2 regions of the Carnobacterium pleistocenium FTR1 genome follow, and region 2 is predicted to be linked to the other one. Evidence: riboswitches for the same ligand, from Rfam matches in the RefSeq annotation. Region 2 holds a riboswitch; the other holds the start of a gene.
The links. A riboswitch is a leader RNA that binds a small molecule or an ion and turns the genes downstream of it on or off. The one in region 2 is predicted to bind FMN.

Region 1: linked by a shared signal. The riboswitch ahead of BP17_RS07875 (ECF transporter S component) and the one ahead of ribD (bifunctional diaminohydroxyphosphoribosylaminopyrimidine deaminase/5-amino-6-(5-phosphoribosylamino)uracil reductase RibD) in region 2 are both predicted to bind FMN.

What each region holds. Positions count from the first base shown of each region.
Region 1 is NZ_JQLQ01000002.1:1,591,122-1,603,534, reverse strand. It holds gene lysA (diaminopimelate decarboxylase) at 1-1,201, shown strand, start outside; gene BP17_RS07905 (RibT protein) at 1,263-1,670, shown strand; gene BP17_RS07900 (segregation and condensation protein A) at 1,671-2,444, shown strand; gene scpB (SMC-Scp complex subunit ScpB) at 2,446-3,039, shown strand; gene BP17_RS07890 (pseudouridine synthase) at 3,049-3,783, shown strand; gene BP17_RS07885 (response regulator transcription factor) at 4,057-4,782, shown strand; gene BP17_RS07880 (sensor histidine kinase) at 4,791-6,587, shown strand; FMN riboswitch at 6,667-6,790, shown strand; gene BP17_RS07875 (ECF transporter S component) at 6,932-7,513, shown strand; gene BP17_RS07870 (helix-turn-helix domain-containing protein) at 8,044-9,117, shown strand; gene BP17_RS07865 (RecQ family ATP-dependent DNA helicase) at 9,107-10,552, shown strand; gene BP17_RS07860 (LysM peptidoglycan-binding domain-containing protein) at 10,617-11,225, shown strand; gene cmk ((d)CMP kinase) at 11,370-12,047, shown strand; gene rpsA (30S ribosomal protein S1) at 12,151-12,413, shown strand, end outside.
Region 2 is NZ_JQLQ01000002.1:2,148,568-2,160,980, reverse strand. It holds gene BP17_RS10615 (CapA family protein) at 1-126, shown strand, start outside; gene BP17_RS10610 (ABC transporter ATP-binding protein) at 164-1,078, shown strand; gene BP17_RS10605 (ABC transporter permease) at 1,081-2,679, shown strand; gene thiD (bifunctional hydroxymethylpyrimidine kinase/phosphomethylpyrimidine kinase) at 3,061-3,888, opposite strand; gene BP17_RS10595 (3-oxoacyl-ACP reductase) at 3,932-4,690, opposite strand; gene thiE (thiamine phosphate synthase) at 4,708-5,349, opposite strand; gene thiD (bifunctional hydroxymethylpyrimidine kinase/phosphomethylpyrimidine kinase) at 5,346-6,152, opposite strand; gene thiM (hydroxyethylthiazole kinase) at 6,154-6,978, opposite strand; gene thiW (energy coupling factor transporter S component ThiW) at 6,965-7,474, opposite strand; TPP riboswitch at 7,605-7,718, opposite strand; FMN riboswitch at 7,885-7,999, shown strand; FMN riboswitch at 8,151-8,267, shown strand; gene ribD (bifunctional diaminohydroxyphosphoribosylaminopyrimidine deaminase/5-amino-6-(5-phosphoribosylamino)uracil reductase RibD) at 8,413-9,492, shown strand; gene BP17_RS10565 (riboflavin synthase) at 9,511-10,164, shown strand; gene BP17_RS10560 (bifunctional 3,4-dihydroxy-2-butanone-4-phosphate synthase/GTP cyclohydrolase II) at 10,183-11,376, shown strand; gene ribH (6,7-dimethyl-8-ribityllumazine synthase) at 11,432-11,893, shown strand.

The sequences.
Region 1 (12,413 bases), 560 kb from region 2:
CTATGATGTCTCTCAAATTAAACATAGAGCCCAAGCTTTTAAAAAAACTTTCCAAGATAGAAATGTTTCTGCTCAAGTGGCCTATGCAAGTAAAGCTTTCTCTTGTTTAGCTATCTATCAACTAATGGCTAAAGAAGAGATGTCTCTGGATGTTGTTTCCGGGGGAGAACTATACACGGCTATTCAAGCAAATTATCCGAGTGAAAAAATTCATTTCCATGGGAATAATAAATCTGATTCAGAGATTATTGCGGCATTGGATTATGGTATTGGCTGTTTTGTAGTTGATAATTTTCACGAATTAAAAAAATTAAATGACTATACACAGCAACGCAAGGAAAAGGTATCTATTTTGTTGCGGGTCACACCAGGTGTTGAGGCTCATACCCATGATTATATAACGACTGGACAGACCGATTCTAAATTTGGGTTTGATCTAAATAATGGTCAAGCTCAGCAAGCCTTACAATCCGCCCTAGAGATGCCATATATCGATACGATGGGTCTCCATTGTCACATTGGTTCACAGATCTTTGAAACAGATGGATTTAGTTTAGCTGTCGATAAATTATTGATGCAATCTAAGAAATGGCAAGAATTATTTGGTTTTCATTTACGCGTGCTAAATGTTGGTGGAGGTTTTGGTATTCGGTACACGTCAGAAGATGAACCATTGCCAATTGAGGATTATGTGAATAATTTGATTGACGAAGTTCAAACTGTTTCAGCAAAGCTTCAATTGCCGATGCCTGAAATTTGGATTGAACCAGGACGTAGTTTAGTTGGGGAAGCAGGTATTACTTTGTATCAAGTCGGTTCGCAAAAAGTCATACCAGATGTTCGAAATTATTTAGCTATTGATGGAGGGATGTCTGATAACATCAGACCGGCCCTATATGATGCGAAGTATACTGGTATTCTAGCAAACCGTGTAGAAGATAAAGTGGAAGAGACCTATTCTATTGCTGGAAAATGTTGTGAATCTGGGGATATGCTGATATGGGATCTTCCATTGCCAAAAGCTGATGATAAAGATGTCTTAGCCGTTTTTAGCACAGGGGCATATGGGTATGCAATGGCTAGCAACTACAATCGTATTCCAAGACCACCGGTAGTATTTGTTGAAAATGGGCAAGCTTTTTTAGCTATTAAGCGAGAAAGTTATGCGGACTTGATGAGATTAGAATGCTCTCTTTATTAATTTTAAATAAGGTATGCGTTAACATTAAGTTGTTGCAAACTTATAGCACTAGGAGGAGAATATGTTACTCGATTACAAAAATGATTATGAAAAAATTTCAATGGGATTGCTTTCATTCATTCCAGATTTAAAAGATGTTGCGCGTTTGAAAGATGAAATGGAATGGTATCAAAATAAAGAGAATCATAAACTTTATTTATGGAAAAGCGAAGAAACCCAAGATATTATAGCTGTAATAGGTGTAGAAAGTGCAAACGATATGATTTTGTTAAGACGTATCTCAATTAATCCTTCATTTAGAAATGAAGGAATTAGCTATAGTATTTCTGAGGCATTAGAACGTCAATTCCCGCAAAAAAAAATAATGGGAACTTTGGAAACAGCCCCTTTAGTTGCTAAATGGGAACAAGAAAAAAGTAAAAAAAACGAGCAGCAAGAGTTAAGTGCTGATGGAAATAGCGAGGATTAAATGTCATCTGATATAACGATAAAAATTGATGCATTTGAAGGACCGCTGGATTTATTGCTACAATTGATCAAACATTTAGAAATTGATATTTATGACATTCCTATTGCTGACGTAACAGCTCAATATTTAAATTATATTCGAGCAATGAAAGTGTTACAGTTAGATGTTGCCGGTGATTACCTGGTTATGGCCGCAACTTTAATGGCCATAAAAAGTAAATTGTTACTACCTAAACAGGAAATAGATGTAAGTCTAGATGATGAAGACTCTTACCAAACGGGTGAGGATCCTAGAGATGCATTAGTAGAGCAGTTGTTAGAATATCGAAAATTTAAAACAGCAGCAGCGATATTGAAAGTAAAAGAAGAAGAACGAAGTCAATATTTTTCTAAGGAACCAGCCAATCTAGAATTGTTACAAGAAAAAGTCCCTCTTGAACCTCTTCAAATCAGCACGTTTGATTTAGTGGCTGCTTTTCAAGAAATGTTTAATAAAAAAGTGAAAAAAATACCTTTACAAACAAAAATCAAAGCAGAAGAAACCTCTATTAATGAAAAAATAGAATTTATTATGGGGAAATTAAGAAGCGTAAAAAAAAATCAGGGTATTTTATTTACTAATCTTTTTGACACTCCAACAAAAAATGAAATGATAACGACTTTTATGGCTTTACTTGAATTAATTAAAGAAAAAAATGTATTTATTCAACAAAAGGTAACTTATGGAGATATTATCGTCTATCCATCAGTGATAGAAGAAATAGGTGATGAGTAAAATGGATGAATTAGCAGCAATTGAAGCTCTTCTTTTTGTAGCGGGAGATGAAGGTCTGTCTTTAGAGGAAATCTCTGTTTTGCTAGAGTGTTCGACTCAACAAGTTTACCAATTTCTGATGCGTCTCCAAAAAGAATATGAAAGTTTAACATATAGAGGGTTGATGCTTATTGAAGTTGGAAATCAGTATCAATTAGCAACCAAAAAAGAGTATGCTGATATTATAAAGAAATATGCTGTTTCACCTTTGACAACAAATCTTTCACAAGCTGCGTTAGAGACACTTGCGATTATCGCTTATAAGCAGCCTTTAACACGAATGGAAATCGATGAAATACGCGGTGTCCAAACAAGTGGAGCGCTACAAAAATTAACGCTTAGGGGTCTTGTAGAATCAAAAGGCCGCGTAGAAGGTCCAGGAAGAGCTATTCTGTATGGGACATCAGCGTATTTCATGGATTATTTTGGACTCAAAGATTTAGATGATTTACCTGAAATAACCGATTTAGAAACAGTAAATAATGAAAAAGAGTCTGATTTATTTTTTGAACGTTTTAATCAGCAATTTGAAGATGAAAAAAATAGAGTATATTGAGGAGAAAATATGGAAAGATTACAGAAAGTTTTAGCGCATGCCGGGGTAGCTTCACGACGCAAATCAGAGGAACTTATTTCTAAAGGCCACGTTAGAGTAAATGGAAAAGTTGTTAAAGAAATGGGAATTCAAATTGGAAATTCTGATGTAGTTGAAGTTGATGGAGTTCCAGTTTATAGGGAAGAACCGGTCTATTTTTTATTGAACAAACCTAGAAACATGATCACAGCCGTTTCAGATGATAAGGGACGTCCTGTGGTAACTGATTTGTTTCAAAATATTGAGCAACGTATTTACCCAGTTGGTCGCCTGGACTATGATACAACAGGAGCATTGGTATTAACAAATGATGGGGAACTTTCCCAATTATTAATGCATCCTAAGCACCAAATAGATAAAACATATGTTGTTAAAGTAAAAGGCTTAGTAGACAAAAAATCACTGAATAGACTTGAAAAAGGTATTGTTATTGAAGGTAAAAAGACAGCACCAGCAAAAGCAAAAATCCTTTCATCAGATCGTGCTAAGGATGTTACTATGGTAGAATTAACTATACATGAAGGCCGTAATAGACAAGTTAAAAATATGTTTCAAGTTATTGGACACCCAGTAGAAAAATTAAAAAGAGAGTCTTATGGTACGTTAAATTTAGATGGATTACAAACAGGTGAATGGCGTGAGTTAAAAACGTTTGAAATTTACCAGTTACGTAATTCAGCGATACAAGAAGAGACGACTGAATAAGCAATCTAAAAAAATAAAATGTGCGACCCCCAAAAAGTTGGACCTAAAAATCTAATTTCAGGGGGTTTATTTTTATAGCTGAATAAATTTTATTCGAGTAATTAATAAGTTGATTACTTTTTGTCTTATAAAAGGATCATACTAGAGACGTTTCATCTTTTAAACATGGAATCATTTGAATTAGTTGAAAAATGGAACAAATGTTGTGTATACTAACACTAGGATTGGTATCTTATAAAAAAGACCTAATGTAAATTGATGGGGTGTAAATAAATGGAAAATGAAGTAATACATTTGTTAGTAGTAGATGATGAGGACCGAATTCGCAGACTATTAAAAATGTACTTAGAAAGAGAAAATTATCTTGTATTTGAAGCAGATAATGGGGAAGATGCAATTAAATTGGCTTTAGAGAATGATTATGATTTAATTTTATTAGATTTGATGCTTCCTAAGATGAATGGGATTGAAGTGGCTGAGAAAATACGTGAAACAAAGAATACTCCAATTATGATGTTAACGGCTAAGGGAGAAGAAGTAAGCCGAATAGAAGGATTTGAAGTCGGTGCGGATGATTATATTGTGAAACCGTTTAGTCCTAGAGAAGTGGTTTTAAGGGTATCGGCTATTTTAAAAAGAACCCAAAGTACCAAGCCGAAAGAAAAGGTGAATCCCAATTTAATTGAAATGCCGCATTTTGAAATAGATGACCAATCTCACCGTGTTTTGGCAGATGGAAATCCAGTCAACCTAACGCCTAAAGAATATGATTTACTAGTATATTTAGCTCAATCTCCTGATCAAATTTTTGGAAGAGAACAGTTACTGCGCGAAGTATGGAAGTATGAATTTTTTGGTGATTTAAGAACAGTAGATACCCATGTTAAGCGACTGAGAGAAAAATTAACGAAACACTCAGAGCCTGCTGCCAAAATGATTGTAACGGTTTGGGGACTCGGATATAAATTTAATTCTTTTCCAGAAGAATCTGAAAAGTAGGCAAAAATATGTTTAAACTAAGCAGTTTAGTTACTCGTACATGGCTAGCGACAATGTTGGCTATAGGATTTTGTTTTTTCATCTCCACTCAAGTATACGGAATGATTTATAAAAAAAATATAGAAGACAATTATATAAAGGATTTTGAGAGTTCTATCAATTCTTTAATTGATATCCTAGAAGAAGATCCAAATTTTCTAATAGAAAATATTGATAAACTACAAGCTTATGATTCTCACTTATCTTTGATGGTGAAATTAGGAGATGAACCTCCGATTTACTCTTCAAATAATCATTTAGATGACCAATTAAATAACTTTAATCAAGTTAAGTTAACAAGTAAAGTTGAGACTGCTCTAGCAAGTGGTGCAAATTTTTTAATAGTAGATGAACTCAAGTTTGACAGAAAGATAAATACACCATATATTTTAAAAAGTCAAAATTTCGACTCAAATGGTCAAAATGGCCAGCTTTATATTTATGGCGATTTATCATTTTTAAGTAGCACATATAGTAGAATGACAACGTGGTCAGCCATTAATGGTATTTTTTATATCGTTGTAGGAATCCTGTTATTTTACTATTTCCAACGTAGAATGGGAAAACCATTAACACAATTGAGAGATATAGCCTATGACTATGCCAAAAATGACTTTTCTAAACAAGCACAGTCGAATTATAAAGATGAGTTAGCTCAGTTAGCCTTAGCAATGAATAAAATGGGGAAATCATTGGAAGTTACAGGAGCAGCAACTCGCCAAGAAAAAGAACTGTTAGAAAATATTGTTACCTCTATTTCTACTGGAGTGTTGTATTACAATCAAGATAAAACCTTATTAATGTCTAATCCACTGGGAGACGAATTTTTACAACATTCGTACCGAGCCAATCGATTGATGAAAGCGGTTATACCTGAAGCGTTAGAGTATCGAATCGATGCTGTTATAAGATTTCCAGAGAAAGTAAGCTTCGAGAATAATATTGAAGATTACTATTACAAGATAACTTTAATACCTTTATTTGATGAAAATCTAGAAAGTGTACGTGGTGTATTAGTATCTATTCAAAACATAACAAAAGAAAAACGACTTGATATTATGAGAAATGACTTTATAAATAATATCTCTCATGAATTGCGAACACCTTTAGTTATGATACAAGGATATAGTGAAGCTATCTTAGATGATGTGGCTGAAACTCAAGAAGAAAAAAAAGAAATGGCCAAAATAATTGGAGAAGAATCCATTAGAATGAATCGTATGGTGAATGAAATGCTCGATAGTTCTAGGATGGAAGCCGGTTTCATCAAGTTGACAAAGATGGATGTTAATTTTGAAGATTTTTTTGAAAACTTATTTACTCGGTTTGCTACTATGTCTGAGAAAAATAATATCCAATTGAATTTGAAAATTGATCCAAATTTAAATTCATATTTTATGGATGAGGATAAAATGAATCAAGTATTTGTAAACTTGATCAATAATGCTATTAGACACACTAGTTTGGTAGAAAAAGAAAGTAAAAAAGTAGAAATTTTGGTTCATTTAGATAAAATTATGGATGAAGTTTTAATTGAAGTAGTCGATAATGGAACTGGAATTTCAGAAGAAGACATTCCTTATGTGTTTGATCGCTTTTACAAAGCGGATAAATCTCGCATGGTTATAAAAGGAAATAAAGTGGGAACAGGCATTGGTTTATCAATCGTAAAAAACATTGTGGAAGCACATAGTGGATTTGTTGAAGTTAAGAGTAAAGTAAATGAACAGACGAGATTTATTATTCATTTACCCTATTTAGATTAATATACTAATTAAAAGTAAGGAATATGTTGATTTTTATTTTCTTATGTTATACAATGAACTTGTTAAAAAAAATATAAAGATTCGTCTTCAGGGGCAGGGTGAGATTCCCGACCGGTGGTATAGTCCACGAGCTAAATAGCATTATTTAGTTGAACTGGTTAAATTCCAGTACCGACAGTAAAGTCTGGATAAAGAAGATGGAGTTTATTTGAATAGGTATCATTGTTCAAGTGCTCTGTTTAGTTATCTATCTGAAGATAACATAGACGAGCATTTTTATATTGTTTTTTATTTGAATAGACTCAGAAATGCCTAGGCTGATGAATCCTTTTAGGAGGATTTTTATGCAAACTAGTAATACAAAAAAAATGGTGGGAATCGCCATGTTGGCTGCTTTTTCAACCATTTTGATTTCATTTGGCTTTCCAATAATTCCAGGAGTTACTTTTCTAAAAGTAGACTTTAGTGACATTCCTGTTTTGGTTGGTATGTTTTTATACGGTCCAGTTGGTGGAATAATGATTGCGTTTATTCGTTCATTGCTTCATTATATCCAAACGGGCGGTGATGCAGGATATCCTATTGGGGATACTGCAAGTTTTATCGCTTCAATCGCGTATACATTACCGATTTATTTGATTATGAAGTCTAAAATTCATGATACAAAAAATATTATTTTTGCAAATGTGATTGGAACTGCATCATTAACAGTCGTTCTATCAGTTGTAAATTATTTCTTATTGCTTCCTTTATATTTAAGATTATTAAACTTTAGTGTAGGACCTATTAGTGATTATCTATTAATGGGTGTTATACCTTTTAATATAATAAAAGGAGCAATAGTAAGTGCTGTATTTATTTTACTATTTGCAAAATTAAAAACTTGGTTATTTCGTAATCAAATGACAAAAGTTAGTTTTAAATAAAAAAGAAACCTAAAAATTAAAATGGACCCTATAGAACGGACACTAAAAAAAGTGCTTTCTATAGGGTCTATTTTTTGGTTCTCCGCCAAACGGTAAGGATGCTTTAAAAAGAAATTTTTTTATGATGTAACGTGTTTGCTTGTGTAGAGCCAGTACACCTGAAATGGTGTTCTAGAAGGTGTTTTAGAAGGTGTTCCAAGAAGCAGACCCAATGTCCACTTTGTCATGACTGTAGTTGCTTGAACTACGTACAAGCATGATCACTGACCATCTTGCGCTTTTTCTCGCCCCAGGTGCCCCTAGCACTTGAGGCTTCAACCACTGGTTAGTAATTTATAGTGCTTAAAGATTCCTTAAAAGCATTCATATAAACTGTCAAATAACCAAGCTAGATAGGAAATTTGTTATTAATATTCTTTTAAATTTAGAAAAGAATTCCCTAAAAACAATTATTTTTGGTATATTAGATTTAATGATAGATATATTCTATTAAAAAAATTTTATATGTAATCAGAATGTGGGTGAATGTCTTGGAACAATCTTTATATAGCCAGTATTTCTGTCTTTCATTATATTCTAAAGATCATCCTGTTAAACCTTCAACGCTATACCATATTTTAACTGGGAAAAGAACGGCCTCGATTTTATTCAAGGCTCATTCTTATCATATGATAAACTTTTTTTCGATTTTTCCTCATTTACAGCGTGGACAATATGATAAAATGATTCAACGTTTTATTGCCAAAGGGTGGATCAATTCAAAAAAAACCAATGAAGATCTTTATCTTTGTGAAAAAGGAAAGAAAGAAGTAGAAAAATATTTTTCGAAACATTTTTATCCAATAAATATAAATCAAATGACCCAAGGAAAACCAACTAAAGAGTTTTGGAAAAAAATCTTATTTTTGACTCAAGTTCTTTCGGAATTACGGTATAAAAATAACTATTATTTGCCCATTGAAAAAGAATGGAACAGGCAACTATGGGTGAAAAATTGGTTGAAAAGGAATTCATTAGAAAAACAAGAACTAGCTGTTTCTTTTGGAAAAGAATGGATTCAACTGCTAAAAGAACTGAATACGATTGATGCAGAGATAATCGTATCACAATTAACAGGTCATGAAAAATTTGGTAAAACCAGTGCTCAATTAGCAGTCAAATATGGAGTTGAACCAATTGAAATAGCCTTTTTACTACAACGTATTGTTATTCAGTTAATGAATAAAGTAAACGATAAAAAAGAAAATTATCCATTATTTTATTTTATTTATCAAGAATGTGTTAGAGATCGATTCAGCAGTCTAAGCCAAAGTACCAAATTAACGGCTCAATATTTGGAAGAAGGACTCTCGATTGAAAAAATTGCTATGAGAAGAAAACTAAAAATCAACACTATTTCAGAACACATTATTGAATTAGCCATTATTTTTCCGGATTTCAAGGTATCTAGTTTTATACCGCAGAATGAGTATAAACAACTAAATACCTTGTTTAATAGTGATGAAGAAATAACGTACAAGGAATTGTTAATCAAGATGCCTCAAATTCCTTTTTCGTGGTATCGCTTAGTTCAAGTTGAGAGGAGTCGTACTTTTGGACAATAAAGATCTCATAAAAAAGAATTTAGAGACCTATTTTGGATATACCTCTTTTAGAGACGGACAAGAAGAAGCAATTTTAGCAGCTTTAGGAGGTAACCATACATTGGTTATGTTACCAACAGGGATGGGAAAGTCCATTTGCTATCAATTGACCGGTTATTGTTTAGAAGGTTTGGTTGTGATTGTTTCTCCTTTATTATCTTTGATGCAAGACCAAGTAGAACAATTAAAATTAGCGGGTGAAAAAAGAGTTGCTGCTATCAACAGCTTAATGGATGCACATGAAAAAGAATCAGTATTAAACCATCTTTCTGAGTATAAATTTATCTTCCTCTCACCAGAAATGCTTCAACAGACTTACGTCATGACTTGTCTAAAAAAAGTTTCTATTAGTCTTTTTACAATTGATGAAGCTCACTGTATTTCTCAATGGGGATTAGATTTTAGGCCTGATTATTTAGATTTAGGACTTATTCGTAAGCAATTAAATTTCCCTTTAACAATGGCGCTAAGTGCTACAGCTACGAGTCGTGTTAGAGAAGAGATTTTAACATCTTTAAAAATTGATAATGAAAATACCAAGCAGATTATCTATTCGGTCGATCGGTCAAACATTGCTTTTTCTACCGTGATTTGTGAACATGATAAGAATCAGCAACTAATGAATCAAATTCAAAAATTAGAGAAACCAGGAATTATTTATTTTTCTAGTAAAAAAACTGCTGATGAAATTGCTAGATTGATTCGAAATAAAACGGATATTGTTGCTGAAAGCTACCATTCAGATGTAGACTCAGAGGATAAAATTAAAATCCAGCAGCAATTTGTTCATGATGAGATCGATATCATCTGTGCAACAAGTGCCTTTGGAATGGGAATAAATAAAAGTAATATTCGATTTATCATACATTACCATTTGCCAGGTAGCCCAGAGGCTTATTTACAAGAGATTGGAAGATGCGGTAGAGATGGAGAACCTAGTCTAGCACTTTTATTATACGAACCGGGAGATGGCATGATCCAATTCCGTTTACAAGAATATACCTTGCCAACGGTTGACATGTTGGAATATAGTTACAAAAAAGGAGAAGTATTAGAAGGTAGTTGCAGCCCTACACAAAAGCAATTAATAGAAAATTATTTAAAATCTAATTTATCAATTGAAACAGCCAAAAATCAAGTAAAAAGTAGAACGGTTTATAAACAGCAACAATTATCCTACATGGTAGATTATGCTGAAACATCAAGTTGCAAAAGGGCCTTTCTTTTACATTATTTTGATGAAAAAGTAGAAAACAAACCAACTCTTTGCTGCTCTAACTGTAATGTAGGAATTAATGAATTTTATAAGGAAAATGATTTGAAAGAAAAAAGACTATCCGCAAAAGAAAAAAATGCAGAAGAGACCTTAAAGGAATTATTTTTAATTAGAAATTAGTAAGACAATTCTATGTAACAATGATATAATAATAGTGATTTTGGTTTTAGGAGGAGTACTAAAAATGAGTAAAAAAAATTCGAAAAATAACCCTAAAAAGGAAAAAGCATGGAATCGTAAATTTGATGATGATGATAGTTTAGTAGATGATAAATATTCTAGAACGGCAAGAAAAAATGCGAAGAAAAGTGTGCATCCGGTTATAACTTCATTATTGATTTTTTTAGCATTAGTTATTATCTTACCGTTATTAGCGTATTTTTGGTGGTCCAATGAAGATTCTGAGACGACTCAAACGCTGAGCTCTTCTGAAGAAAGAATGATCATTACAGAAAATAGCAATAGTGAGGTAAGCAGTTCTGAAGAATCTGAATCTGAAGAAGAATCTGAAGTTTCGTCTGAAAGCGAAAGTATTGAATCAGAATCTGAACCCGAAAGTGAAGCAATAGTGCCAGAAGAACCAGAGTCTCAAATAGTAGAAGAACCGGTTGTTGAAGAAGAATCTGAATCTGAAGTGGTGGAAGAAGAAGCCATGAATACTTATACCGTTCAAGCAGGAGATAATCTTTATCGAATCGCATTGAACCATAATATGACAACTGAGGAATTAAAATCCATAAACGGAATATCAGGTGATTCGGTCAGTGTAGGAACTGTTTTAAAAGTAAATTAAACAGTAGGTTATACCTTATCTTTAAAGTGGATGCTAAATCTACTTTTTGGAGCACAGTTTAAAATAATCATTTGGATATAGGAAAGGACTGGGGTGGTTTGCCCCAGCCCGTTTTTTACATAAATAAGAAAGTAGGACAAAAATTTGGAAAAAACAATAAAAATTGCAATCGATGGGCCGGCATCTGCTGGGAAAAGTACGGTTGCTAAGGTAGTAGCGAAAAAACTAGGGTACATTTATTGCGATACTGGAGCAATGTATCGTGCGTTAACATATCAAGCAATCGAAAAAAATATAGCAGTAACCGATGAAAAAAGACTAGTAGAGTTGTTGAAAGAATTAACAATCTCTTTTGAACCAAATGGGGACAATCAAAAAGTGTTTGTCAATGGTCAAGAGGTTACAGAAACGATTCGATTGCCAAAAGTAACTAATTTAGTTTCCGCTGTTTCAGCACATGGTGAAGTTAGAACTGAGTTGGTTAAACGACAACAAGAAATAGCTGCACACGGTGGAGTCGTTATGGACGGGCGAGATATTGGGACTGCCGTATTGCCAACAGCAGAAGTTAAAATATTCCTTGTAGCAAGTGTAGATGAACGAGCGCAAAGACGTTATAAGGAAAACATGAGCAAAGGGATAACAACTTCATTAGAAATCTTGAAGCAAGAAATTGCGGATCGAGACTATAAAGATTCTCATCGTGAAGCATCACCGCTTATTCAGGCTAAAGATGCCATTCTTTTAGATACAACTAGTTTATCTATTGAACAAGTTGTTGGAAAAATTAGCGAAATTATCCAGAACAAACTTACAAAATAGAGTTCTTTTTTGGTTTTCAGCCGTTATTGTGGCAATATTTTGTTATATTGGTTAAAATACAAATAGAAAGAATTTTATTGGCTAGTTATAGGAGGGCAAACATATGACGGAAAATGAAAAAAACCACGAAGTCGAAGAACAAGAATCAATGATGGATGCAATGAACAGTGTTCAAGAAATCAATATCGGGGATATTGTCAAGGGTGAAATCTTAACTATCCAAGATAATAAACAAGCTATAGTTGGTATTATCGGTGGCGGAGTTGAAGGGGTCATTCCTAATAATGAATTGTCAGCTGCACCATTTGAGGATGTTACAGAGATTGTAAATGTTGGAGATATCGTTGACTTAGTAGTGATTAAAGA
Region 2 (12,413 bases):
TTAGATGAGTATACGAAAGAACTGGCCGATCAGCACACCCTGAACAGTTCCCAAGGAAATCAACTGTCTAAAGAGTCTTTACAGCAGACAACTGAGACAATCATTGATGCTGAATTTCTAAAATAGGACTAACGAAAAAATAAGTGCAGGAGGAGGAGCAAATATGAGTGTAGTAGAGGTGAAGGGATTAACTAAGCGATTTGGAAAATTTACCGCTTTAAAAAAAATCGATTTAGCTATAAATGAAGGCGAAATATATGGCTTTATTGGTCCAAATGGTGCTGGGAAATCCACAACCATACGCGTTTTACTAGGGATGTTAAAGCCTAATGAAGGACAAGTAACGATTTTTGGCAAAGACGCATGGAAAGACGCGGTGGAAATTCATAAAAGAATTGCGTATGTTCCAGGAGAAGCTGACTTATGGCCTAATCTAACCGGTGGAGAAGTCATCGATTTATTTTTAACCATGCGTGGCAATGGCGATAACAAGCGCCGAGACGAACTGATTCAACGATTTAAATTGGATCCATCAAAAAAATGCCGGACGTATTCAAAAGGAAATCGACAAAAAATCGCCTTGATTTCAGCTTTTGCTTCTGAGGCAGACCTGTATATTCTTGACGAACCAACTGCGGGATTAGATCCTCTGATGGAACGACTTTTTCAAGAGAGTATCTTAGAGGTGAAAAGACACGGAAAGACCGTTTTGTTATCAAGCCATATTCTTTCAGAAGTTGAAAAATTGTGTGATCGAGTAGCTATTATTCGCGAAGGGGAATTGATTGAAACCGGAACGTTATCCCAAATGCGTCATTTGACACGGACAAAATTAACTGTTGAAACAAGGATGGCATTGACAGGGTTATCTGCTTTAAAAGGGGTCCATGATGCGGTACAAACAACTGGTGGGTGGGTATTCCAAGTCGACAGTGAAGAAATGGAAAAGGTTATCAGTCACATTAGTTCTTTCGGTGTTTTAAAACTTGAAAGTGCTCCACCAACGTTAGAAGATTTGTTTATCCGCCATTACAAAGGAAATAGTGAAGAACAAAGCAGCGTGAATGGAGGTGCTTAATAATGGTTGTTCAGCTATTTAAAGGAGCTAGTCGAATAACAAAACTGCTTCTTCAACAAAATGGGTTTAAAATTTGGTTGTGGTTAATTGGGTTGATTGGTGTCACAATGGCGACTGTAACAGCTTATACCACGATTTATACGGGTCAAAACGAGATTGTTAATTTTGGCTTGACGATGCAAAATCCAGCCATGATCGCTATGTTAGGAAAAGCTTATGCGGTTGAATCTTTCAATCTGGGTACAGTCTTTGCAAGTGAAATGTTGCTATTTTCAACTATTGCAGTAAGCGTTATGAACATCTTAATTGTAACTTCAAGTACGAGAATGGATGAAGAAGAAGGACGGTTAGAAATGATTCGAGCGTTGCCGGTCGGAAGGCTGTCTTATCTATCAGCAACCACCATACTGATGGTTATCGTAAACAGTTTATTATTTATCATGCTATCAATAGGGTTGGGAGCCTTTGAACACGAAGCATTTAGTATCGAGTCTTCTTTGCTATATGCGGCTATTCTGACTAGTACAGGTTTGTTCTTTGCAGGAGTTGCCGCTGTTGCAGCGCAATTAGCGGCAACAACAAGAGGAACTATTGGGATTTCTTTTGCTTTTATGATACTAGCGTATATCTTAAGAGCGGTTGGGGATGTGGGCAGTGATCGTGTGTCTTTGTTTTCTCCCTTAGGATGGACTGTTCGAACAAGGGTATTTGTCGACAACGAATGGTGGCCTGTGATTGCTCTGGTATGTGGAGCTACTGTTTTGCTAGTAAGTGCATTTTATTTGAATCAAAAAAGAGACATCAATGCAGGACTGCTCCCTGATCGAGAAGGAAAAGTTTATGCTTCAACTAGTTTGAAGAGCTGGTTAGGATTACCTTGGCGATTAGAAAAAGGAACCATTATGTCATGGGCCATAGGTATCTTTTTAATGAGTGCTGCCTTTGGTTCGATTTTAGGTGATTTAGAAGCTTATTTTTCGGATTTTGAATTGGTTCAAGGAATTTTACCAAGTAGTTCAACTGTGTCTATGACGGAACAGTTTATTACGTTATTGGTAGGTATCATGTCTGTTTTTTCAGCTATTCCGACTGTTTCGATTTTATTGAAATTGAAAAAAGAAGAAAGGCTGGGTCGAACAGATAACTTCTATAGCCGATCTGTTTCTCGGAATAAAGCTATGGGAAGTTATTATCTTTTAGCCTTTTTAACAGGGGTATTGATGCAGCTACTAATTGGATTAGGATTATATGCTTTGGCTAGTCAAGTGATTGAACAAAGTATGGGATTAGGAACTATTTTAACGGCTACACTTAGCTATATTCCGGCTATTTGGGTGGTACTGGGTTTAACTACATTACTAGTAGGAATCTTTCCTAAAGTGACCGGATTGATTTGGATCTATGTAACTTTTGCAATTCTGGTTATTTATTTGGGTAACTTACTCGAATTTCCAGAATGGGTCAATCGTTTATCCGCTTTTCACCATGTCCCTCAATTGCCAAACGAAGAAATTACTTGGCTTCAATTGGGCATCTTAAGCATAGTAGGAATCGTTCTTTCCGGTGTTGGGTTCATAGGCTACAATAAAAGAGATATTTAAGAGTTAGAATCATTCACTGATTATTTAATACTTCACCAGATGAAGTACGATAAATACTATATGAAAAAAAGGGGTTATAATTTTTAGTGTTGATAATTAAATTGCTTATCTAAAATTTTCCGAGGAACAGAATTGAGTTAAGCAGTGCAGACGATTCACAGTTTCATAAGTAAACACGTCTATTCTATAAAAAATCATTTTGAAATATCCGGGCTATTAATTTAGAGCAATTAAAACCCGTAGAGTTGCATTTTCCATGCAACTCTACGGGTTTTAGTTATGAGCTATAATTACACTTGAAAATTGCTTAAACTTAACTAGATTATTTAGTAAACTTGCTCAACACTTGAATTGACTGCATCTATTGAACCGTATTTTTTCTTAGATTGTTTCTGATTCTTTCAATCTGTAGCCACCATGGAAAACAGGTCCAACAAATTCATTGAAACGAAAGCCATACTCAATGGCTGCTGTCACGAAGTCTTTAGCTTTGAAGATAGCTTCTTTTTCAGATAGTCCAGTTGCTAGTCCTGCTGTGATCGCGGCAGCAAAAGTACATCCAGCTCCATGGTTGTAAGCAGGGTGGGATTTTTCTTGTTCGAGGATGTAATGTTTTTCGCCATCATAATAGACATCGATTGCTTTATCGCCTTTAAAGCTTTTTCCACCTTTAACTACTACATGTTTTGTACCAAGATCATAAATTTTTTCAGCGGCTTTCTTCATATCTTCAAGAGTTGTTAATTTCCCTAGTCCTGAAAAAATTCCAGCTTCAAGAAGATTTGGCGTTGCTACATCCGCAAGAGGCAAGAGATATTTTTGAATAGCCTCAGCTGTTTCGGGATTTAATAGTTCATCTTCACCTTTGCAAGCTAATACAGGATCAATAACAACTTTAGGAAATTGATAATCAGAAATTGTATTGGCAGCAAGTTCAACAATTTCCACCGAGCCAAGCATGCCTGTTTTCATAGCAGCAATTTTAGTATCTCCTGCAAGAATCGTTTTCAATTGTTCTTCTACAACGGAAATCGGTAGAGTAGTGACATTATGTTTCCAACTATTATCCGGATCCATCGTAGCAATAGTAGTCAATGCTACCATGCCATAAGTACTATATTCTGAGAAAGTCTTTAGGTCCGCTGCTAATCCAGCACCGCCACTTGCATCGTTACCAGCAATTGTAAGAACTTTTTTTATATTCGTCATCATTTTCAACTCCATAAGTTTATTTTGTCTTTCTTTAACCTGATTAATTCATTGTCAGTCCACTATCTACGACAATATTCTGACCCGTTACACCTCTGGAAGCTTCGGTTCCCATAAATACGACGACTTCAGCCAGATCAGCCGGTTCCGTCACCCGTTTTAAGGCAGAACTAGCTGCAATTAAGTCGAATACTTCCGGAGTGGTTACTGCACTTGCGTCGGTTTTCTGCAATAATCCACCGGATACCATATTGACTGTAATCCCATATGCACCTAATTCTTTAGCCATATTTCTGGTAAAGCCAATTAAAGCTGCTTTTGCAGTTGTGTATTGGTGATAAGCTACGACCGGATTTTGAAATAAGTTGGTTCCGATATTAATGATTCTACCATACTGAAGTTTTTTCATTTCAGGCAGAACCGCTTGAATCACATTTAAGGCAGATTGAATTGTTCCTTCAAACTGTTCTTGATAATTTTCCCAGGTTAGCTCTTCGATTTTTCCTTGTGTTACGGGATTAAATTCAAAATTAATCAAGGCATTGTTAACGACTACCTCAATAGGACCGAACTGTTTGACAGCTTTTTGGATCATCGCTTCTACTTGTTGCTTATCTCGTACATCTGCTTTGATGGCAATGGCTTGCTCACTTCCTATTTCTGCAACAACTTGCAATGCCTTTTCTTCGCTTTTAAAGTAGTTCACGACAACGCGATATCCTTTTGCACCAAATTGTTTAGCTATAACAGCACCTAGACCTCTGCTTGCACCTGTCACTAAAACTATTTTTTGCTCACTCATTTTATGATTCCTCCTTATCATTTTCTGTTTAAAGCGTTAACCGTCAGCTTAACGTCCTTACTTTGGGCGATTTTTGAAATGACGCAGATTCCCGCCACGCCTGTTCCTCTGACTAAAGGTGCAGTCTTTTCTGAAATACCACCAATGGCTACAATTGGTAAATGTGACGGTTGAGAAGCTATTTTCTCTAAAAGTTCTAGTCCAACCGTTGCTTGAGCATCTGATTTTGATAGTGTTTCATAAACTGGTCCAACGCCAATATAGTCTAAGCCTTCAACTAATTCAGCTTCTTTGAACTGTTCAAAAGTGTTAACGGATAATCCAATAAATAAATTTCCTTTAACTAATTGAATGGTTTCATGAATGTTCCGGTCACTTTGCCCGACATGCACACCATCAGCGCCAATTTCTAATGCCATTTCCACATCATCGTTCATCACAAACGGAACTCCAGCAGCTTGACATAACGTTAAACAAGTTTTAGCCATCTCTTTTATTTCTTTTCTATTTTCTAAACTATTCAGACCTTTTTCTCTAAATTGAAAGCAGGTGATGCCAGCTATTAATGCATCTTGTAAGGTTTCAGGTAATGACCGGCCAACCATATCTTGCGTTCCGGCAATGAAATACAAGTTAAGTGCCGTTATGTCTAAACTCATTTATTTTCCTCCCCATATGCCCAATGGTTAGTTGGTCCTTGACCATGTCCAACTTCAATGGGGTGAGAAATGGCAGCTTGAATGAAGTCTTTCGCGATCTCAACGGCTTTCTCAACTGACTGTCCCTTTGCTAATTCTGCTGTAATACAAGCTGAAAAGGTGCAGCCTGTTCCATGCGTATCTTCTGTTGCGATTCGTGGAGATTCATACCACCGTTCCTTGCCATCTGCCATTAGTAAATAATCTCTGGCCCATTTATCATTTTCAATATGACCCCCTTTAATGATCACATTTTTGCTTCCCAACTTCTGAAGAACTTTTGCTGCTTTTTTCATATCCTCTTTTGTTTGAATCGCCATTCCGCTCAGTTCCTCTGCTTCAGGAATATTAGGTGTTAAAACTGTTGCGAGTGGAACCATTCGGAATTTCATAGTTTCTAATGCTTGATTTTCCATTAAATGGGCGCCACCTTTAGCTATCATTACTGGGTCGATGACCAATTGAATTTCTGGATACTTTTCTAGCTCGTCAGCAACTAATTCCATGTATGTTTCGTTAACAAGCATGCCAGTTTTTATTCCATGGATAGAAAAGTCTGAAAAAATAGAATCTAATTGCTTTTGAACACCTTCCAAGGGCACTTTATAAATACCTTGTACTCCTAACGTGTTTTGTGCGGTAACAGCAGTGATAACAGAAGTTCCAAAAACGCCTCGTTCTTGAAACGTTTTGATATCAGCTTGAATGCCTGCGCCTCCGCCACTATCGCTACCAGCTATGGTTAGCACTTGTAATTTACTCATTTCATTCGGCCTCCTTATCATGGTATTGCTTCAAATTTGCCCGTTCAGCCACTTGGTCAGATGTAATACGATAAAGGGTGTCTATAAAAGCTGCGCGAAAGTTCCCAGGACTTGCCAATTCAAGACTTTCTACCGCCAATTCACCCGCAACAGCATAAACGGTACAGGCCTCAACTGTACTTTCAAAGATTGTTGTTGTGCTAGTTCTAGCTGCTGCAAAAGCGCCACAAATACCGCTCAACATACAACCAGTACCGGTTATCTTAGTCATTAAAGAGTGCCCATTGAATATTCCAACTGTTTGCACACCATCAGTGACTACGTCTTCTGCGCCACTAATGGCTACGACTGTCTGGTATCGGGTGGCTACTAGTTCAGCAATGTCTTTAACCGAGGTGTCTCCTACACCAGCATCGACGCCTTTATTAGTCCAAGGAATATTAGCTAAACTAGCCAATTCTCCGGCATTTCCTCGGATAAGTTGGACTTTAACTTCCGTCAATAATCGTTTGACTGCTGCTTTGCGGAAAGTGGTAGCCCCAACTCCGACTGGATCAAGAATAACGGGTACCCCAATTTTATTGGCTGCTTTTCCTACTAACAACATAGACTCTAATACTGCTGTAGTAATTGTTCCGATATTTAACACGACCGATTTTGACATTCCAGCAACTTCTTCCATTTCTTCAGGTGCGTAAGCCATCATTGGCGAAGCGCCAATGGCTAGTTGACTATTGGCTACGTCATTTGCCACCACCTGGTTTGTAATGTTGTGAATTAAGGGATTCGTTTTTCTAATTTGTTCTATTAATTCAAATTTTCCCAACTTTTTCTTCCTCCTCTAAATGAACTATTTTTCTTTTAATTAACTGCTTCAAAAGTAAATACCCAATGAGGGTTCCTACCAATGAACTGATAAAGAAGCCAGGAAGAAAGGCAAATAACGACGCTTCTTGAGAAAGGAAAAGTCGAGCGATAGGATAACTGAGGAGTGAGCCAATGATTCCAGTACCTAACAATTCACCAAAAACCAATGACCAAATTTTTCTACGGTACAAAAAGAATATTCCGGATAATAAAGCCCCAATCATACTACCTGGAAATGCTAAGATAGATCCCGTTCCGGTAAGATTGCGCAACAACGATACACCAAAGGCTTGCAGTACACTATACCCCGGACCTAATAAGGCACTGGTTAATAAGTTCATCATATGTTGTAAGGGAGAAATGCGTACAAAACCTACAGGGATAACAATTAAGCTACTGCCAACATAACCAATTGCTATGATTAAAGCTGTTTGAGCCATTTTTTTATTGTTCAATTCTTAGTTCTCCTTTCATGTACTAGTGTATAACTAAAAAACACCACTTTTATATCCATGAAGGACAAAAAGTGGTGTTCCATTATCTGTAACTTAAATACAATTTCCATAAGTAAAGTTGCTGTATTAGTCGTTATCTATTCCACTTTTCCTACGCTGGTCTTAGCCAAATCAGGTCCTAAGGGTCAGGTTTTTACCTCTCTCAGCCATAGCATTTCAGCAACAAGCTCCCCTAGTGGTTTTAGTTATCTATTTAATTAAATAAACAGTACCACATATTTGGTTAAATATATAGTTATTTGACATCGATTGAAAATTTAATCGTAATTTTTGAAAACGGTGCAGAAGTAAAGGAAAAAATAACTGTTGACTTCCATTGTGTTTAAAGATAGTCTTACATTATAAAAGTAAATAGTCTTCAGGGCAGGGTGCAAGTCCCTACCGGTGGTATAGCCCACGAGCCGCAAGGCAGATTCGGTCAGATTCCGAAGCCGACAGTATAGTCTGGATAAAGCGAAGACAAGTGATTGCAGAAAAACGAGGATAACTTTAGTCTTATTTGAGATATAAAGGAATCTTAAGTTTATTAAGCATCTATTAAATAGCCTTATTTAACGATAAGTCAAAGCCCTGGATGGAAATTCTAGGGCTTTTTTGTGTAATAATATAAAAATTAAATAGTCTTCAGGGCAGGGTGCGAGTCCCTACCGGTGGTAAAAGCCCACGAGCCGTAAGGCAGATTCGGTCAGATTCCGAAGCCGACAGTTATAGTCTGGATAAAGCGAAGACACAGTTTAAAGAGTTCAAAAGTAGCCGAGTACAGTGTACACGGATTTATTTGTTGAGCCTTACAAACAAAAATGACGAAAGCCCTGAGCATAAACTCTTTGGGCTTTCTTTTTATTTTGGATGGAGTGAGAGTAGTGGATGAACAATATATGAGAATGGCGCTAGACTTAGCCAAAAAAGGGAAGGGCTGGACAGCTCCCAATCCCTTAGTTGGAGCTATCATTGTAAAAGCTGGGAAAATTATTGGACAAGGCTATCACGAGAAATATGGGCAAGCACATGCGGAGGTAAATGCTATTGCGTCAGCAGAAGAAGATGTGGCCGGCGCAACGATGTATGTTACGCTAGAACCTTGTTCGCATTTTGGGAAAACACCTCCCTGTTCAGATTTATTAATAGATAAAAAAATTAAACGAGTAGTTGTAGGAGCGCTCGATCCAAATCCATTAGTTGCTGGTAAAGGAATTGAAAGGCTTCGTGCTAATGGAATTGAAGTAGTTACAGGTATTCTGGAAAAAGAGAGTCAACAGTTGAACGAAGTTTTTATGAAATACATTGTCACTAAAGAACCTTTTGTGGTTATGAAGAATGCCATGTCCTTAGATGGGAAAATAGCCACAGTAACAGGCGAATCTCAATGGATCTCGGGTGAACCCGCTAGAAGACAAGTACATGTTTTGCGACATGAGTTGTCTGGAATCATGGTAGGAATCGAAACAGTACTAAAAGATGATCCACAATTAACCTCTAGAATGCCCAATAGCAACAATCCAATTAGAATCGTTGTGGATAGTCAGCTGAGGATCCCAATCGCTTCAACCATATTGACTCATCAAGAGGAAGCTCAAACAATTATTGCTACAACTAGCAAAGCCGACAAAGAAAAAGTAGCAACATTAAAGCAAATGGGTATTGAAATTATTGTGACTAAAGAAAAAGCTGGAAGAGTAAATTTGCAAGAATTAATGAAAACATTAGGTGCTAGGGGTATCGATAGTATTTTGTTGGAAGGCGGAGCTACTTTAAACTTTTCGGCTTTGGAAGAAAACATCGTAGACAAAGTACAGACTTATATTGCCCCAAAAATCATCGGAGGAAAAGATGCTAAAACAGCAGTTGAAGGAGCAGGTATTCTATCACTAAAAGAGGCGTTTCCAATTCATCGGATGACGGCTGTGATGGTCGGAGAAGACTTGTTTTTGGAAGGCTACATTGATAAGAAAAAATAGGTTCATTGGAGGTAAGATATGTTTACTGGAATTATTGAAGAAATGGGAACCATCAAATCAATCAAACAAGCTGAAAAATCCTCGGTTCTTAGAATTAAAGGTCAAAAAGTGTTGCAAGGAACGCTTATCGGAGACAGCATCTCGACAAACGGTATTTGCTTGACTGTAACAAAAATAGAAAAAGATTTTTTTGAAGCAGATGTCATGTCCGAATCTTTAAAAAGAACAAACATAGGGGAATTAGCTCCCGGAAGTCACGTTAATTTGGAACGAGCACTAAGTTTGGCAACGCGTCTTGGCGGACATATTGTTAGTGGGCATATCGATGGGACGGGGCAGATAAAAGAATTTAGGCGTGATGACAATGCCGTTTGGATCACAGTCGAAACAAGTCCTGAATTGTTACGGTATATTATTGAAAAAGGCTCTATAGCTATTGATGGGGTGAGTTTGACGGTCGTAACAGTGGATGAGCAGTCTTTCCAAGTCTCTATCATCCCGCACACTGGAGAAGAAACCGGGCTGCTACAAAAGCAAACCGGAGACACTGTCAATCTTGAATGCGATATGATTGGGAAATATGTCGAAAAATTATTAGGAATAAATTCAAAAAATGCTGTTCAAGAGAGTCAAGTAACGGAAGGCTTTTTAAAAGAAAATGGGTTCTTTTAGACCAGAATGGAGAAAAATATGTTCAATACAATTGAAGAATTGCTAGCTGATTTAAGAGCTGGAAAAAATATTCTATTGGTAGATGATGAAGATAGAGAAAACGAAGGAGATATTATCTGTGCTGCTGAATTTGCTACGACCGCTAATGTGAATTTTATGGCTAGTTACGCTAAAGGTCTTATCTGCATGCCGGTGGCTAAAACGTATACAAAAAAGTTGAAATTACCACAGATGAGCTTGGATAGCACAGATAATCATGGAACTGCTTTTACTATTTCAGTAGATCATATCGAGACTACGACTGGAATTTCAGCTGTGGAACGATCATTAACAACTATGAAATTGGTTTCTGATGATGCTAAACCAGAAGATTTCAGAAGACCTGGGCATATTTTTCCGTTAGAAGCAGTGGATGGAGGCGTATTGGTCCGAAATGGACATACAGAAGCAACGGTCGATTTGATGCGTTTAGCAGGTCTAAAGCCCGCTGGATTATGCTGCGAAATTATGAGTGAAGACGGAACAATGGCTAGGAGAAATGAGTTGTTAGATTTAGCCAAAAAGCATCAATTGAAAATCGGTACGATCGCTGATTTAATTGAGTATCGTAAAGCCAAAGAACAAATTGTTTCTCGTCAATCTAAAGCATTGTTACCGACTAAATACGGCGATTTTGAGATTTATACTTATGAAAATACGGTTACAGGTGACCATCATGTCGCTTTGGTTATGGGGGATGTTAGCGATGGGGAGCCAGTACTCTGCCGTATTCATTCAGAATGTTTAACCGGTGATGTATTCGGCTCTATAAAATGCGATTGCGGGCAACAGTTAGATGCAGCTATGAAACGCATTGCTGATGAAGGCCGAGGTACCTTATTGTATATGCGTCAAGAAGGGCGCGGTATCGGCTTAGTTAATAAGATAAGAGCATACGCACTGCAAGATCAAGGGTACGATACAATTGAAGCGAACTTGGCGTTAGGTTTTCCAGCTGATTTACGAGAGTATTATGAGTGCAAACAAATATTTGATGATTTGGGCGCTTCCCAATTGCGTTTGATGACCAATAACCCACTGAAAGTAGAAAGTATGAAAAAATACGGTCTGGATATTGTGGAAAGAGTGCCGCTTCAAATGGAAGCCTATAAAGAAGATGAAGCTTATCTAAAAGTCAAACAAGAAAAAATGAATCATTATTTGAACTATTAAAATAGGGAATTACGCATTACTAAAAACAACTATAGAATAATTGGAGGAATAAAAAATGAATGTATTCGAAGGACAATTAATTGCTAAAGATTTAAAAATAGGTATCGTAGTTGCACGGTTTAATGAATTTATTGGATCAAAATTATTGAGTGGTGCAGTGGATGGTTTGAGAAGACACGGGATGTTAGAAGAAGAAATCACTGTTGCTTGGGTACCAGGGGCGTATGAAATCCCATTAGTTGCACAAAAAATGGCAGCTTCAGGAAAGTACGATGCTATTATCACTTTAGGCGCAGTAATCAAAGGAGCTACATCGCATTACGATTATGTATGTGCTGAAGTTTCAAAAGGAGTAGCTACAGCCTCAATGAACACAGGAGTACCTGTAATGTTTGGTGTCCTAACGACAGATAGTATTGAACAAGCGATTGAGCGTGCCGGCACTAAAGCTGGAAATAAAGGCTATGATTCAGCCGTATCAGCTATCGAAATGGCTAATTTACTAAAAACTATATAAGGTTTGATTATGGATGAAGCAAGATTAAAGAATGATCAGATGATTATTTTGGCTATATAATTTTTAGTGTAGATAAATAAATGAACCAAATGATTTACCTGAAAATTCTGGCGGAATAGGGTTGATTGTAGCCATGTATTGGATTCAATGAGAATTACAAAACGTTGGCGCTTTAGCGCGATTACGATTTGTTTGAAGCTTGAAAGTCTGAAGACTTCTTTTTAGGCTTCAGGTGTTCCCATGGCTCCACAAGCAAACCCGTCTATTCCAGAAGAAATTTCATCTTAAAGTATCCACACCATTTGACCTAAAGACATTGTTTTGACTAAGCGTATTTTGCGAGGGATTTTAGTAAACTAATAGCTTTTTTTTAATATGCTTAAAAGGAAAAAGAAATTGAGAAATAAAGCTGCTTTAGCTATTATTTCTCAATTTCTTTTATTTTTTTGATGGGTATTTAATTACTGCCAGTCATTTACTTTCTAAAAATTCTTTGGAGCAGTCGTTGCTGATAAATAGA